One region of the Streptomyces sp. NPDC104381 genome, then DNA from elsewhere that is predicted to be linked to it. Evidence: riboswitches for the same ligand, from Rfam matches in the RefSeq annotation. Region 1 holds a riboswitch; the other holds the start of a gene.
What was found. A riboswitch is a leader RNA that binds a small molecule or an ion and turns the genes downstream of it on or off. The one in region 1 is predicted to bind cyclic di-AMP.

Region 2: another riboswitch for cyclic di-AMP. It lies ahead of ACZ607_RS10210 (C40 family peptidase); the one in region 1 lies ahead of ACZ607_RS32175 (M23 family metallopeptidase).

What each region holds. Positions count from the first base shown of each region.
Region 1 is NZ_JBVJNK010000011.1:144,908-152,414, reverse strand. Features, by position in the region: partial or broken gene ACZ607_RS32200 (STM4014 family protein) at 1-618, shown strand, start outside; gene ACZ607_RS32195 (STM4013/SEN3800 family hydrolase) at 932-1,744, shown strand; gene ACZ607_RS32190 (STM4012 family radical SAM protein) at 1,741-3,108, shown strand; gene ACZ607_RS32185 (STM4011 family radical SAM protein) at 3,141-4,100, shown strand; gene ACZ607_RS32180 (SGNH/GDSL hydrolase family protein) at 4,123-4,950, opposite strand; gene ACZ607_RS32175 (M23 family metallopeptidase) at 5,127-6,041, opposite strand; cyclic di-AMP (ydaO/yuaA leader) riboswitch at 6,046-6,206, opposite strand; gene ACZ607_RS32170 (tyrosine-protein phosphatase) at 6,622-7,446, shown strand.
Region 2 is NZ_JBVJNK010000003.1:142,507-150,013, reverse strand. Features, by position in the region: gene ACZ607_RS10240 (urease subunit alpha) at 1-766, opposite strand, end outside; gene ACZ607_RS10235 (urease subunit beta) at 759-1,070, opposite strand; gene ACZ607_RS10230 (urease subunit gamma) at 1,085-1,387, opposite strand; gene ACZ607_RS10225 (TetR/AcrR family transcriptional regulator) at 1,527-2,147, opposite strand; gene ACZ607_RS10220 (ABC transporter permease) at 2,258-3,253, shown strand; gene ACZ607_RS10215 (hypothetical protein) at 3,681-3,989, shown strand; cyclic di-AMP (ydaO/yuaA leader) riboswitch at 4,348-4,520, shown strand; gene ACZ607_RS10210 (C40 family peptidase) at 4,524-4,994, shown strand; gene ACZ607_RS10205 (LysE family translocator) at 5,013-5,663, opposite strand; gene ACZ607_RS10200 (LysR family transcriptional regulator) at 5,736-6,650, shown strand; gene ACZ607_RS10195 (ATP-binding protein) at 6,739-7,170, opposite strand; gene ACZ607_RS10190 (8-amino-7-oxononanoate synthase) at 7,392-7,507, opposite strand, start outside.

The sequences.
Region 1 (7,507 bases):
GACCACCGCATGCCCAGAGTGTTCGTGAAGCCCGCGCACGGCTCCTCCGCCTCGGGCGTGATGGCCCTGGAGACGGCGGGCCCCGGGAGGATCCGGGCGACCACGTCCGTGGAGCGGGACGAGCGGGGCCGGCTGTTCAACTCGCTGCGCGTGCGCCGCTGTACGACGGAGCGGGAGGTGGCGGCCCTCGTCGACGCCCTGGCCCCGGACGGCCTGCACATCGAGCGCTGGCTGCCCAAGGCGTCCCAGCGGGGGCGGGTCGCCGACCTCAGGGTCGTGGTGGTCGCGGGAAGGGCGACCCATGCCGTCGTACGGACCAGCCGGTCCCCCATGACCAATCTTCACCTGGGCGGCACGCGCGGTGATCTGCACGAGGTGCGGGCCGCCGTGGCGGCGGCGGGCGGAAGCTGGGATGCCGCCCTGGCCGAGTGCGAGCGGGCGGCCGCCTGCTTCCCGGGCACGCTGTGCGTGGGCGTCGACCTGCTGCCCGCGACCGGCTGGCGGCGCTTCGCCGTGGGCGAGGTGAACGCCTTCGGCGACCTCTTGCCGCGTCTGACCGGCCTGCCGGGCAGCGGCGCGGAGGGCCTGGACACCTACGGCGCGCAGGTCGCAGCCGTACGGGCCGCCTCGGCGCACAGCCACGCGGCCTCCTGGGACAAGCACGGGGCCCACCGTCACGCGGCCTCCTGGGACAAGTACGCGGCACACTGCCACGCGACCTCCTCGGACAAGCACGGGGCCCCCGGCCACCCGGCCCCGGCACATGACCCCGCGACACCACCGCACGACCACGCCGCCCGCTCGCACGACCACCGGCCGGGTGGCCGTTCCCGGGGATCGGGTCCGGCGAGCGACGACCGGACAAGGAACGACCGTGTCACCCATGCCCCCTGAAAACATGTCCCACCGCGCTCCGCTGCCGAACCCCGACATGAACGCGATCGTGGGAAGCCACGACCTGCTGCTCGTCACCCTGGACACCCTGCGGTTCGACGTGGCCGAGGAGTTGGCCGCGGCCGGACGCATCCCGAATCTCGCCCGGCATCTGCCCGGTGGCGTCTGGGAGAAGCGGCATGCGCCCGGGAGCTTCACGTACGCCTCCCATCAGGCGATCTTCGCCGGCTTTCTGCCGACGCCCGCCGCTCCCGGTCCTCACCCCAGGCTGTTCGCCGCCCGGTTCGCGGGCAGCGAGTCCACCGCGGACGGCACCTTCGTCCATGACGCCCCCGACCTCCTGTCCGGCCTCGCCGCCGTGGGCTATCGCACGGTGTGCGTCGGCGGTGTGGGGTTCTTCAACCGGCGTCCGCCGCTCGGCTCGGTCCTGCCCGGCATGTTCCAGGAGAGCCACTGGGAGCCGGAGTTCGGTGTGGCGTCGCCGACGTCCTTCGAGTCGCAGGTCGCGCGCGCCGAGCAGGTGGTCGCGGAACTTCCCGAGGACCAGCGGCTGTTCCTCTTCGTCAACGTCTCGGCGCTGCACCAGCCCAACTGGTTCCATCTGCCGGGCGCCACCGCCGAAGCGGGTGACACCAGAGCCACGCACGCCGCGGCCCTGGAGTACGCGGACCGGCACATCGGGCGTCTCTTCACCGCGGCGAGCAGCCGACGCAGGTGTTTCGCCATCGTCTGCTCCGATCACGGCACGGCGTACGGCGACGACGGCTACACCGGCCACCGGATCGGACACGAGGCCGTGTGGACCGTCCCCTATGCCCACTTCTTCCTCGAACCGGGGGCAACTCGATGACCGGGACCACGCACAGCGGCAGCCCGTATCGCAGCTACGTCTACGCCTACCCGCACAAGACGGCCTACCGTCCGCTCGACGCCCATCCCGTGGGGCGGCCGGCGCTGCGCGAGCTCTGGGCGACGGAGCGCAAGGACGCGCTCTCCCTCTACCTCCACATACCGTTCTGCGAGGTCCGCTGCGGCTTCTGCAATCTGTTCACCCGGATCGGCGCCCCGGAGGAGCTGACGACCCGGTACCTCGACGCGCTCGACCGGCAGGCCACCGCCGTCCGCGACGCGCTGGGCGACGACGGTCCGGTGCGCTTCGCCGCCGCCGCGTTCGGGGGCGGAACGCCCACCTTCCTCACCGCCGGGGAGCTGGAACGCCTCTGCGACATCGCGGAGAAGCGGATGGGGGCCGACCTGAGGGCGGTACCGCTGTCGGTCGAGACCTCGCCGTCGACGGCGACGGCGGACCGGCTGGCTGTCCTGGCCGACCGCGGTACGACCCGGATCAGCATCGGCGTACAGAGCTTCGTCGACGCCGAGGCCCGCGCCGCCGTCCGCCCGCAGCACCGCTCCGACGTGGAAGCGGCCCTCGGCCGCATCCGCGAGGCGCGTGTCCCGGTCCTCAACATCGACCTGATCTACGGCATCGAGGGCCAGACCGGCGCGAGCTGGCGCACCTCGCTGGACGCCGCCCTGGCCTGGCACCCGGAAGAGCTGTACCTCTACCCCCTGTACGTGCGCCCGCTGACCGGTCTCGGGCGCCAGGGCACCGCCTCGGAAGCACCGGAGGGGCCGGACACCGCCTGGGACGAACAGCGGCTGCGGCTGTACCGCGCGGGCCGCGACCACCTGCTGGCCCACGGCTACGAGCAGGTGTCGATGCGGATGTTCCGCCGCCGGGACGCCCCGCACGCGGGCCCCGACGACTACGCGTGCCAGACCGACGGCATGATCGGGCTCGGCTGCGGGGCACGCTCGTACACCTCCTCCCTGCACTACTCCTTCGACTACGCGGTGGAGATGCGTGAGATCCGGGGCATCATCGACCGCTTCACCACGACCGGGGACTTCTCCCGGGCGGAGGTCGGCCGGTACGTCGACGAGGGCGAGGCACGCCGGCGCCATCTCCTGCAGTCACTCCTCCAGGCCCAGGGGATGCGGCCCGCCGAGTACCGGGAGCGCTTCGGCACCGATCCTTACGATGACTTCCCCGCCGAGCTGGAGCTCTTCTCCGCGCGCGGCTGGCTGGACGGCTCGGCGGGCCCCGGCCTGCTGCGTCTCTCCCCCGAGGGCCTGGCCCATTCGGACGCCCTGGGACCCGAGTTGTTCTCCCCGGCGGTGCGGGCCGCGATGGCCGCGTACGAGGCGAAGTGAACGGGCCGATGAGCGACACGTCCGCCGCTCCCCTGGACCTGACGATCCTCTACCGGGGTCCGCTGGCCTCGTGCGACTACGACTGCCCCTACTGCCCGTTCGCCAAGCGGCGGGACACCGGGGAGCAGCTCCGGTCCGACCGTGCCGCCCTGGAGCGGTTCACCGCGTGGGCCGCGGCGCAGACCGGCGACCGGCTGTCGGTCCTGTTCACCCCGTGGGGCGAGGGCCTCGTGCGGTCCTGGTACCGGAAGGCGCTCGTCGAGCTGTCGCGGCTGGAGCACATCGGCCGGGTCGCCATCCAGACCAACCTCAGCGGCCGTACGAGCTGGCTCGCGGAGGCGGACCGGGAGAAGGTCGCCCTGTGGTGCACGTACCACCCGGGCCAGACGCCGTACGAGCGTTTCCTCGGGCGGTGCCGGGAGCTCACCGATCTCGGGGTGCGCCACAGCGTCGGGATCGTGGGGCTCGACGAACACCTGGAGGAGGCGCGACGGCTGCGCTCGGCGCTGCCGCCCGAGGTGTATCTCTGGGTCAACGCCGCCGAGGGGCACACCTATACGGACGAGCAGGCGGACCTCTGGACGGCCCTGGACCCGCTGTTCCCCTACAGCAGGCACCCGCACCGCTCGGCGGGGATGCCCTGCCGGACGGGTGAGTCGGTCGTCTCGGTGGACGGCGACGGGACGGTGCGCCGCTGTCACTTCGTCCGGTCCGAACTGGGCAATCTCTACGACGGCAGCTACCGCGGCGCGCTCGGCCCGCGCGGCTGCCCGCTCGCGGTGTGCGACTGCCACATCGGCTATGTGCACCTGGAGACGCTGCCGTTGTACGACGTCTTCGCGGGCGGCGTGCTGGAGCGGATACCCGCCCGCCCGCTGCGGGACGCCGCCCATCCGGCACCGACACCCGCCGGTCCGATGCCGCTGCCCGCGCCGGACGGGCCCGTGTCCGCGGGCCCTGCCCGGCGTCAGCTGCCCCTGGCCCGCCCCTGACGGCGGGTCACCGGCCGGACGGTCAGAGCGGCAGCAGGTCGGGGCGCTTGGCCTCGACGTGGTCCCCGGAGGACTCCCCGCGCAGTCGGCGGCCGATCCACGGGACGAGGTATTCACGCGCCCACTGGATGTCGTCGCGCCGGACCTCGAGCGCCCCACGCTGTACCTGCGGGGGCCACACCTGGTCGGGGTCGGCGGGCACATCGAGGCCGAGGACCTGGGCGGCGCGCAGCGCGACGCGGGTGTGACCCTCCGCCGAGAGGTGCAGCCGGTCGTTGTCCCAGGCCCGCCGGTCCTGCACGGAGCGCAGGGACCACAGGTCCAGCACCGGGCAGTCGTAGCGGTCGGCGATGGACCGGACGTGCGCGGTGTACATGGCGATCTTGCCGCGCAGATGCTTGAGCACGGGGATGCCACGGGTGTCGAAGCCGGTGGTGACCATGACGGTGCCCACCGCCTGCGTCAGATCGGCGACGGCCCGCTCGAAGCGTTCCGCCACGTCGTCCGGGTCGGAACCGGGACGGAGGATGTCGTTGCCGCCCGCGCAGAAGCTCACCAGATCAGGTGCCAGCTCCTTGGCGCGCGGGACCTGTTCCTCGACTATCTGGTCGAGGAGTCGTCCGCGTACGGCGAGATTGGCGTACCGGAAATTCCCGTGCGTGTCGTCGACGGGGCCGACCACCGCATCGGGGACCGGGAGCTGGTCGGCCAGGAGGACCGCGAACCGGTCGGCCCAGCCGACGAGCGTCCCTCCGGGGCCGGGGTCTCCGACGCCCTCGGTGAAGCTGTCGCCAATCGCTGCGTACGACCCGATGATGCCGCGTGTTCTGTTTCTCGAATCGTCTGCCACAAGTGCTTATCCTGCACCTTCGATTGTGACCTACGCGACCGTAATAAGGGGTTGACGGGTGGTGAGAAAGACCACCCGGTCAGTTTTTGGTAAAGCCGGAATAAGGAGAGGGGCGGTGCGCCGCTGCGCACCGCCCCTCTCCTTCGGCCCGGGGTGACACCCTCGGGCGGTGGGTCTCAGATGGAGACGCCGTGCGATCGCAGGTAGGCGATCGGGTCGACGTCGGAGCCGTAGCTCGGGCCGGTCCGGACCTCGAAGTGGAGGTGCGGGCCGGTGGAGTTGCCGGTGGTGCCGGAGAGGCCGATCTGCTGGCCGCCGGTGACGGTCTGGCCGGCCGAGACCTCGAGCGAGGACAGGTGCGCGTACTGGGAGTACATGCCGTCGCTGTGCTGGATGACGACCTCGTTGCCGTACGAGCCGCTCCAGCCGGCGGAGACCACGGTGCCCGGGCCTATGGAGCGGACGCTGGTGCCGGAGGCCGCCTGGAAGTCGGAGCCGGTGTGGTAGCCGCTGGACCAGCTGGCGCCCGAGGCTCGGTACTGGGTGGTGACGTTGGGGTTCTCGACCGGGGCGGCCCAGCCGGAGCTGTCGCTCTCCGACGCACCGGAGTCGGCGGTCTCGGCGGCCGGGGCGGCCGTCTTCTCGGCGGGGGCAGCCGTCTTCTCGGCCGGGGCGGCCTTCTTCGCCGCCGACGGGGCGGACTTGGAGGGGGTGGCCTCGGCGGAACCGGACGCCTTGGCGCCCAGGGTCAGCTTCATGCCCGGCAGGATCAGGCTCGGGTTCTCGCCGACGACGTCACGGTTGTCCTTGTACAGCTTCTGCCAGCCGCCCTTGACCTTCTTCTCGGCCGCGATCTTGGCGAGGTAGTCGCCGGAGACCACGGAGTAGGTCTTGGGGGTGCTCTTCGCGGCGGAGGCGGGAGCGCTGTGCGCGGCGGCGGACGTGGCGGCCGGCGCGGACTGCTCGGCCGCGTGGGCTCCGGTCGCGCCGATCAGCGGGAGGGCGAGGACGGCGCCGCCGGTCCCTGCGGCAAGGACGCCTCGGGAGATCGGGCCGGTCTTCGTACGACGGTGCTTGCCTTTTGCGGGCATGGGGATATTTCCTCTCCGGCGCCTGCGAGGTGAGCTGTCGGGTTCGGACTGGAGATGCCCGGCCGCGCGGTGCGCGACTTGACCCCTAGCCGTGCCGGATCCCTCCGGCCGGCGGCTTACCTGGTTCCCCCGCTCCTGCCACGCGTGAGTCGGTGCGGATTCCGGGCGGCGGCAGGATTAGGCGTTCCGTCCGGATTGACCGTGACCGTAAGCGAGCCGGGACGCCGTGAACAAGCCGTCGATTCCGAACCGGAATCCACGCTTCAATTCCGGCGCGGAATTCCCGTCACACTCCGTGGATTACCGATCTTGGCTTTCCGCACGGCGTCAGGAATACCCCGCGGGATCTTCACCACGCACCGTCACGGATATGATCCCGCTCACCCGGCTCACACCATCTCCCGTACAAGCGGGGCATGTTCTGCTAAATGCACCAATACGGACATGATGTGAACGTCGACCCTCAGGGGAGGCCGGGGTCACGGCCACCGAGACGGTTGCCTGATGCAGCCATGTCGTATCGTCGCGGGCGTGCCCCCGTCGGCGAGCGGCGCCGACGCCCGACACTCCAGGAGCCCTTGTGACGCAGCTGCCAGAGGTCCCGCCGGTCGGCCCCGAGCCGACGGACGTCGACCTGACCGGTGTCCGCAACTTCCGTGATGTCGGCGGGCTTCCGACCGTCGACGGCGGCACCGTGCGGTACGGGCGCCTCTACCGCAGCGGCCACCTCGCCCATGCCACCGAGTCCGACGCGACCTTCCTCGCGGGGCTCGGGCTGCACACGATCTTCGACTTCCGCAACGCCGCCGACCACAAGCTCGACGGCCTCGACGTGGAGCTGCCCGGCGTCCGGAATGTCAGCATTCCTCTCTCCGACCCGGCGGACGGCGCGGAGTTCTGGCGGCTCGTGCGCGACGGGAACATCCAGCAGCTGCGCTCGATCCTGGCCGACGGCAAGGGGACGGACCGGATGGTCGCCTCGTACCGTTCGATCATCAAGGACCGCACCGCCGAGCACAGCCGCGTGCTGCACGCGCTGGCGGAGGACAGCGTGCCGGCGCTGATGCACTGCGCGGCGGGCAAGGACAGGGCCGGCCTCTCGGTCGCGGTCTCGCTGCTCGCGGTCGGGGTACGGGTGGAGGCCATCGAGGCCGACTACCTCAAGTCGAACGACGCGCACCGCCGCTACAAGGTGCGCCGCAGTGACACCTCGGCGGTGGGAATGTCCGAGGAGGTGATGGAACTGCTCAATCCGCTCTTCGGCGCCCGCGCCGAATACCTCGCCGCGGCATTCGAGACCATCGACGAGATCTGGGGCGGCACGGACCGCTATCTCCGCGAGGGACTGAAGATCAGCGACGAGACCCGCGCGCGGCTGCGTGAGCGCCTCGTCGAGGGCGCCTGACGCAGCAGGCGGCCGCAAGGCGCCTCTCCCTGCGCGACGGGGGCCCGTCGAGGAGGCGTGA
Region 2 (7,507 bases), on a different contig from region 1:
TGTCCGTGTGGATGGCCAGCTGGGCGCCGGTCTCCTCGCACACGCCCAGGCAGGCGTCGATGACGGCGGGGGTGGCGCCCCAGTCCTCGTGGATCTTGAATCCCAGCGCTCCGGCGCGCAGTTGGGAGTGCATGGCCTCGCGGGACATCGTGTTGCCCTTGCCGAGCAGACCGATGTTGACCGGGTAGCCCTCGAGCGCTTCGAACATCCGGGCGAGGTGCCAGGGGCCGGGGGTGATCGTGGTGGCCTTGGTCCCTTCGGCCGGTCCCGTGCCGCCGCCGACCAGTGTGGTGATCCCGGAGGAGAGCGCCTGGTCGACGAGGGTCGGCGAGATGAAGTGGACGTGGGCGTCGATGGCTCCGGCGGTGATGAACTTGCCGTTCCCCACGATGATCTCGGTCTCGGGACCGATGACCAGCTCGGGGTGGACCCCGTCCATCGTGTCGGGGTTGCCGGCCTTCCCGATGCCGGTGATCCGGCCGTCGCGGATGCCGATGTCGGCCTTGACGACGCCCCAGTGGTCGATGATGACGGCGCCGGTGACGACGGTGTCGGGTGCGCCCTCGGCGCGGGTGGTCCGCGCCTGGCCCATCGACTCACGGATCACCTTGCCGCCGCCGAACACGGCTTCGTCGCCGGCCCGTCCGGGGCCTCCGGAGCGGTCCTCCTCGATCTCGACGACGAGGTCGGTGTCGGCGAGCCGGATACGGTCGCCGGTGGTGGGCCCGAAGAGATCGGCGTACACGGGACGGCTGAGCTCAGGCATCGAGGGGACCTCCGGTGACGCCGCGCAGGCCGGGGACGGTGCGCAGACCTGCGAGCGGGACGAGTTCGACGTCGACGGGGATGCCGGGCTCGAAGCGCACAGCGGTTCCCGCGGCGATGTTCAGCCGCAGCCCGTGGGCCGCGTGGCGGTCGAAGTCCAGACCGGGGTTGGCCTCGGCGAAGTGGTAGTGCGAGCCGACCTGGACGGGCCGGTCCGCGGCGTTGAGGACGGTGAGGCGGGTGACGGGGCGCCCGTCGTTGAGCGCGATCCGCCCCTCTGCGAACAGGATCTCTCCGGGAATCATCGGCCGCTCCCCCGTCAGACGATCGGTTCGTGGACGGTGACCAGCTTGGTGCCGTCCGGGAAGGTGGCCTCGACCTGGACGTCGTGGATCATCTCCGGGATGCCGTCCATGACGTCCTCGCGGGTGAGGATCTTCCGGCCGGATGCCATCAGTTCGGCCACGGTCCGGCCGTCGCGGGCGCCCTCCAGGAGGTGCGACGTGATCAGCGCGACCGCCTCGGGGTGGTTCAGCCGCAGCCCGCGCGCCCGGCGCTTCTCGGCGACGTCGGCGGCCACATGGATGAGCAGGCGTTCCTGTTCGTGCGGAGTCAGTTGCACGCTTCCACCCTCTTCGTCTCCCGCCCGGTACCTGCCCCGGGCGCAGCGGGACCCTATCCCGCCTTCAACACTCTGTTGAACGGTGAAGAGGGCTCCGCGACCAGGTATGGAACGTTAGGGCGGAAGTTTTTCCGGCGCGTTAACTGATCCTTGACGGATCCATGGACATCAGGCCGCGCAGGCCGTTCTCCAGGACGTCCGGCTCGACCCCGCCGAACAGCGCCTCCTGGGCGATGAATCCCTGGGCGGTGGCGATCAGGGTGCGGGCCACGTCGTCGGCCGGAACGTCGGCGCGCATCAGCCCGGCCGCCCGGTAGGCGTCCACCAGCTTCGCCCAGGCCGCGCGCATGCCGGTGTAGCCGTCGTCGAGGGTCTTGGCCAGCCGTTCGTTGCGCATGGTCTCGGCCCACACCTGGACGATGAGCGCGGCGATCGTGCGGCGCTCCATCCCGTACACCTGGTCCTCGAAGACCCCGCGCACCACCCTGCCCAGCAGGATGTCGGGGGTGGGCGGCGGGGTGAGCTCGGCGGCCTCCTCGAAGGCCCGCCGGATGCTGACGAACGCCTCGTCGGCGATGGCGGCGATCAGGTCCTCCTTGCCCGCGAAGTAGCGGTAGACGGCCCCGGCGGACAGTCCGACCTCCCTCAGCACGTCCTGCATCGAGGTGCCGTGGAAGCCGTTACGGGCGAAGCAGTGCGCGGCACCGACGAGGATCTGCCGGCGGCGGGCGTCGAGGTGCTCCTGGGATACGCGTGCCATGGCCCCAATCTAAAACGAACGTTCCTTCTTGACAAGCGTCCGGACCCGGGGGGACAGTGGCCGCCTTAACTAAAACGAACGATCCTTCTCTTTGAATTGAGGCAGTCGTCATGCCTGCTGCGCCCAACCGCCGCGCGCTCGCGGTCATCCTCCTCGTCCCGCTGATCGTGACGCTCAGCCTCTGGGCGTTCTCCTGGCCCGCCGCCCGGATCGCCCCACGCGACCTGCCCGTGGGCGTCGCGGGCACCGCCCCGGCGGCCGAGCAGGTGCAGAGCCGGTTCGAACAGCGCGAGGGCGCCTTCGACATCCACCGTTACGCCGACGAGGCCGCGGCCCGTGCCGCGATCGAGGACCGGGTCGTATACGGCGCCGTCGTCGTCACCGCAGAGGGCCCGCAGCTGCTGACCGCCTCCGCGGCGAGCCCCGTCGTCGCCCAGCTGCTGGCCGAGGCGGTCAAGGCCTCGGCCCCCGCCGGCACGGCGATACCGGTCACCGATGTCGTCGCGGCGCCCGAGGCCGATCCGCGCGGCGCCGCGCTCGGCGCGAGCATCCTCCCGCTGGCCCTGGCCGGTGTCGCCGCCGGTGCGCTGGTCACCGTCATGGGACTGCGCGGTGCCAGGGCGGCCGTGACCCTCGTCGCGGCATCGGCCCTGGTCGGTGTCGCGGCCACCGCGATCGCCCACAGCTGGCTGGGCGTGGTGGCGGGTGACTGGTGGGCGGAGGCCGGCGCCATCGGGCTGACCGTGCTGGCCATCGCCTCGGCCGTCGGAGGGCTCGCCACCCTGCTCGGCCCGAAGGGCATCGGTGTGGGCGCGCTGCTGATGGTGCTGCTCGGCAACTCCTTCTCGGGTGTCACGAGCGCCCCTCAGCTGCTGCCCGAACCGGTCGGCGCGATCGGTCAGTGGCTCCCGCCGGGGGCGGGCGGCTCGCTGCTGCGGTCGGTCGCGTTCTTCGACGGCGCGGCGGCGGGCGGCGGCGCGCTGACCCTGGCCGTGTGGGCGGCCGTCGGCCTGGCCGCCGTACTGGCCGGCGGCCGCCGGCGCCCGGAGCCGGACGCTCCGTCCCCCTCCTCCGCCGGGCACCCCGAGCCCGCCCTCGCCGGCTGACGGGACACCACCCGGACGAGCCGCGCCCTCGCCGGACTGGCGGGGGCGCGGCTCCCGCCGTGCCACGATCGTGCGCGAACAGGGCCGGCCGCGCCCTCCCGCGCCGCGGTGCGGCTCGGGGCAGGAGCCCCCGGCCGCCGACATGCCCTGCCGGGCACCCGGGTAGTCATTCAGCGACCCGCCCCGAGGAGCCGCTGCGGGGCCTGCCCTCCGATCTCGGCACCCGGGCCCGCGAGTTGACGCGCGAACACCTGTCGCTCACGGCCGTGCCGGCCCACCGCACGGGCGCTCCCCACAAGAGATCAGCGCCGACATCGAACGGGACACCTTCCTCGACGCCCCGGCCGCCCCGGCGTTCGGGCCGGTGGACCACGTCATGGAGAACCGCGCACCGTCCCGGCCGCCGCACCCGCGAGGTGAACGCCCGATGCTCCCACCCCAGTTCCCGCCGCTTCCCGCCCTGACCCGCGCCGAGGCCGAGTTCATCGACCGCTACCTGGAGGCGCTCGACCAGCTCGGCCGCATCAACCCCGCCCGTGGCAGCGACACGTACGGGGCGCTCCGGGCGGCCCAGGCGCTCGCGTCCAAGGCCGCCGCCCTCCGGGACGCGCTGGTGTTGATGCACGAGCGGGGTGAATCGCAGATCCACGCGGACACCTTGGCCAGGGCACTGCGGCTGCTGGACGGCGAGCGTCGCGCCGCACGGGTCGCCGTGCCACCCGCGCCGTCGAGTTGAACGCCTCACCACCGGTCGCGGAACCCGCCTTTCGGCGCCTCTTCTCGACACGCCCGGCGGGCCGATGAGTTTTGCTCGCTCGATCGGCGTAGAAGCTACCCCGCCCGAGGGACAGCCCAACTTGCGCAACGGGCGCGGACGCTGAGCGGAATCCGTTGTTCCGCCGCTGGTACGCGGCTGGTCCGGCCCGGTCGTCACGGCTCCCGGGTGGCCGCGTCCACCCGATCGGATCAGTCGTGACGACTCTCACATATCGCCACTTCAGCGAGGAAATCCGGCAGTGCGTGCGTAAAGATCCCTGGGACGACAAGCCCCCGCCACCGCGGCGGGGCGGTCCGGGCGGACGCCGAGTCCTGCCGCCGTCCGGATGCCTGGTCGACAGAAGTGGATCGGCAGGAGTGGAGGACCCGAGCACAACGGGCCGGCCGGGCAACCGGACGGCCCTCGGGGTGAAGCCGCACCACGCGGCCGGGCAACTTCGCCAGCCCGAACCCGACAGGTCATCCTTCACAGGCGGCTGACGAAGGGTTGCGCATGACTGCGCAGGTTCATGTCCCGTCTCTGTTCGCCCGTGTCGGTACGGCTTCGGTTCTGACATTCGCCGTAGGCACCACCATGATGGCCCCCGGTCTCGTGAACGACGCCGAGGCCGCGACCCATTCGACGAAGGCGCTCAAGATCGCCGCCTCGAAGAAGGGGTCGCCCTACAGATGGGGAGCCACCGGCCCCCATCGGTTCGACTGCTCCGGTCTCACGCTCTACTCGTTCAAGAAGGCCGGCAAGAAACTCCCCCGTACGGCTCAGCAGCAGTACAACAAGACCCGCCATATCTCCAGGTCGCAGCGGAAACGCGGCGACCTGGTCTTTTTCCATGCGGGCAGCAGTGTGTACCACGTCGGCATCTACGCCGGCAGCGGCAAGATCTGGCACTCACCGAAGACAGGCGCCGTGGTCCGGCTGGAGAAGATCTGGTCCGGCAACGTCTGGTACGGGAGGGTCGCCTGACACCCTCCCCCTTCCGGTTCAGCGCAGCAGGGGGCCCGTCACCAGTACGAGCCCCAACGCGGTGAGCGCCGTGCCGCTGCCCCCCTCGATCGCGCGGGAGGCACGCGGCCGGCGCAGCCACCGCCCCAGCCGGGCCACGAGCAGGGCCACCGAGGAGAACCAGACGAGCGCGAGCACGACGACCACCGAGGCCAGCAGCAGGGTCCTGGGAAGCGCCGACCGCCCCTCGGGGACGAACTGGGGCAGCAGGCTGAGGAAGAGCACGGGGGCCTTCGGGTTGAGGGCGTTGGTCAGGAAGCCCTGGCGCAGCGAGCGTCCGAGTCCCGGCAGCGCCCGGCCCGGGTCCTCCTCCTGGGCTTCGGCGCCCGCGCCGGTGGTGGCCGCCCGGCGCCACATCGCGTACAGACCGCTGAGCCCCAGGTAGAGCACGTACGCGCCGCCGAGCAGCTGCACGGTGCGGAACAGGACGGGCATCGTCACGAGGACGGCGGCGAGTCCGGCGGCGGCCAGCGCGGTGTGCACCAGCAGCCCTCCGGCGACCCCCACCGCGGTGGCGAGCCCGGACCGCCGGGATGCGAGGGCGTTGCGTACGACGACCGTGAAGTCGGCGCCGGGGAGGGCCACCATTCCCGCGGCGACGGCGACGAAGGCGAGCAGTTGTGCGTCCATGGGTCCACCTTGGCCGCTCAGGCCCTTTAGCATGTACTTGCAATATTCTGGGTCTGCCGAAAGGAATGCTTAATGTACGACCCGACGCGGCTGGCCGCGCTGGTGGCGGTGTCCGAGGCCGGCTCGATCACGCGCGCGGCGGCGCGGCTGGGTTACACCGCGCCCGCGCTCTCGCAGCAGCTGGCCAAGCTGGAGCGGGAGGCGGGGGCCGCGCTCCTGGTCCGCCATCACCGTGGGGCACGGCTGACGGCGGCGGGTGAGCTGCTGGCGGGGCGGGCCAGACGCGTGCTGGACGAGATGGAGCAGGCGCGGCACGAGCTGGCCGGGCTCGCGGGGCTGTCGGGCGGCCGGCTGCGCGTCGGTACGTTCGTGACGGCCGGGATCCATCTGCTGCCGCCCGTGCTCACGGCCTTCCGGCGCGCCCACCCCGACGTGGAGCTGGCCGTCACGGACTACGAGCCGCCCGCCGGGGTCACCGCGGTGGCGGCGGGTGACGTGGACCTGGCGCTGACCCATGCGTACGAGCCCGCGGCTCCCCAGCCGCTGCCGGCCGGGCTGTCGGCCGAGCCGCTGCTCGTCGAGGAGCTGGTGCTGGTCACCGCGCTCGGGCAGATGCTGTCCGAGGGCGGCGGCCCGCTGCCGGTGGCCGAACTCGCGGGCCGTCCGCTGATCAGCAGCGCCCCCGACCATCCGCCGCGGCGCGGGGTGGAGCGGGCGCTGGCCGAGGCGGGTGCCACCCCGGCGGTGGTGTGCGAGTCGCCCGGCTACGCCCTGGTCTGCGCCCTGGTCAGTGCGGGGATCGGCGTGGCGGTGGTGCCGGAGATGGTGGCGGCGATGTCCCCGGCGCCACTCGCCGTCCGGCGGCTGGAACCCGCCGCATTCCGGCGGACGATCTCCGTGGTGCACCGCGGGGACCGGAACACCCCGGCGGCGACGACGCTGATGGCGCTGCTGCGCAGCGGCTTCGGCCGGGCCTCCGCAGGCTGAGGACCGGCCCGCTCCACGCAGGGGCCGATCCATCCGGGAGCCGCTCCGCACAGGGCCCCGCTCCCGCGGCCGGCACGCGTCCGCCGCGTCAGGCCTGGGCGGGAACCGGCCAGGGAAGGGCCACCGCCACGGTCTTGCCCCCGTCGGCGGTGGGACTGACGCTCAGCCGGCCGCCGTGCTCCTTCGTCAGGGCCCGGATGATCACCATGCCGCGCCCGTTGTCCTGGCGTACGGCGGCGGGCAGCCGCTGGGGCCGGCGCGGGTGGCTGTCCGTCACGCCGAGGTAGAGCTCCACGTCCCGGTCGAGACGGAGGTCCACCGTGAAGGTGGGCGACTGGCCGAAGGTGTGCTGGACCGCGTTGGTGGCGAGTTCGGAGACGATCAGCCGGACGGTGTCCGCGGTGTCGCCGTCCTCGGCGAGGCCCCATTCGGTGAGCACCCGGGCCACATGTCTCCGGGCCGTGGAGACCGAGGCCGGATCGCTCGGCAGGGTGACGGATGCTTCCTGATGGTCTGCCATGGCGACGCCGTCCCTTTCCCGGCCCGACCGGCCTGTGACCGAGCCTGGATTGTGCTTCGCGCCAGAGTGCCACCGATGCCGCCCGCGATGACGGCGATCCACCAAGATATGCATATATCTGTCGCTCGTTACGGTGAACCCCGTCCCCGCTCCCGCGCGCCGGCCTCACGCCCGGAGGGGACACGGGTCCACCGCGGCTCCGCTCCTCGGCGAGCGCCCGTTCAGCTGGCGGACAGCGGTGCCGTCGCGACGACCGTGCCCACGGCGGCCGCGATCTGATCGTGCGTCAGGTCGGCGCGGGCGGTCAGCCGAAGCCGGGAGATCCCGTCCGGCACCG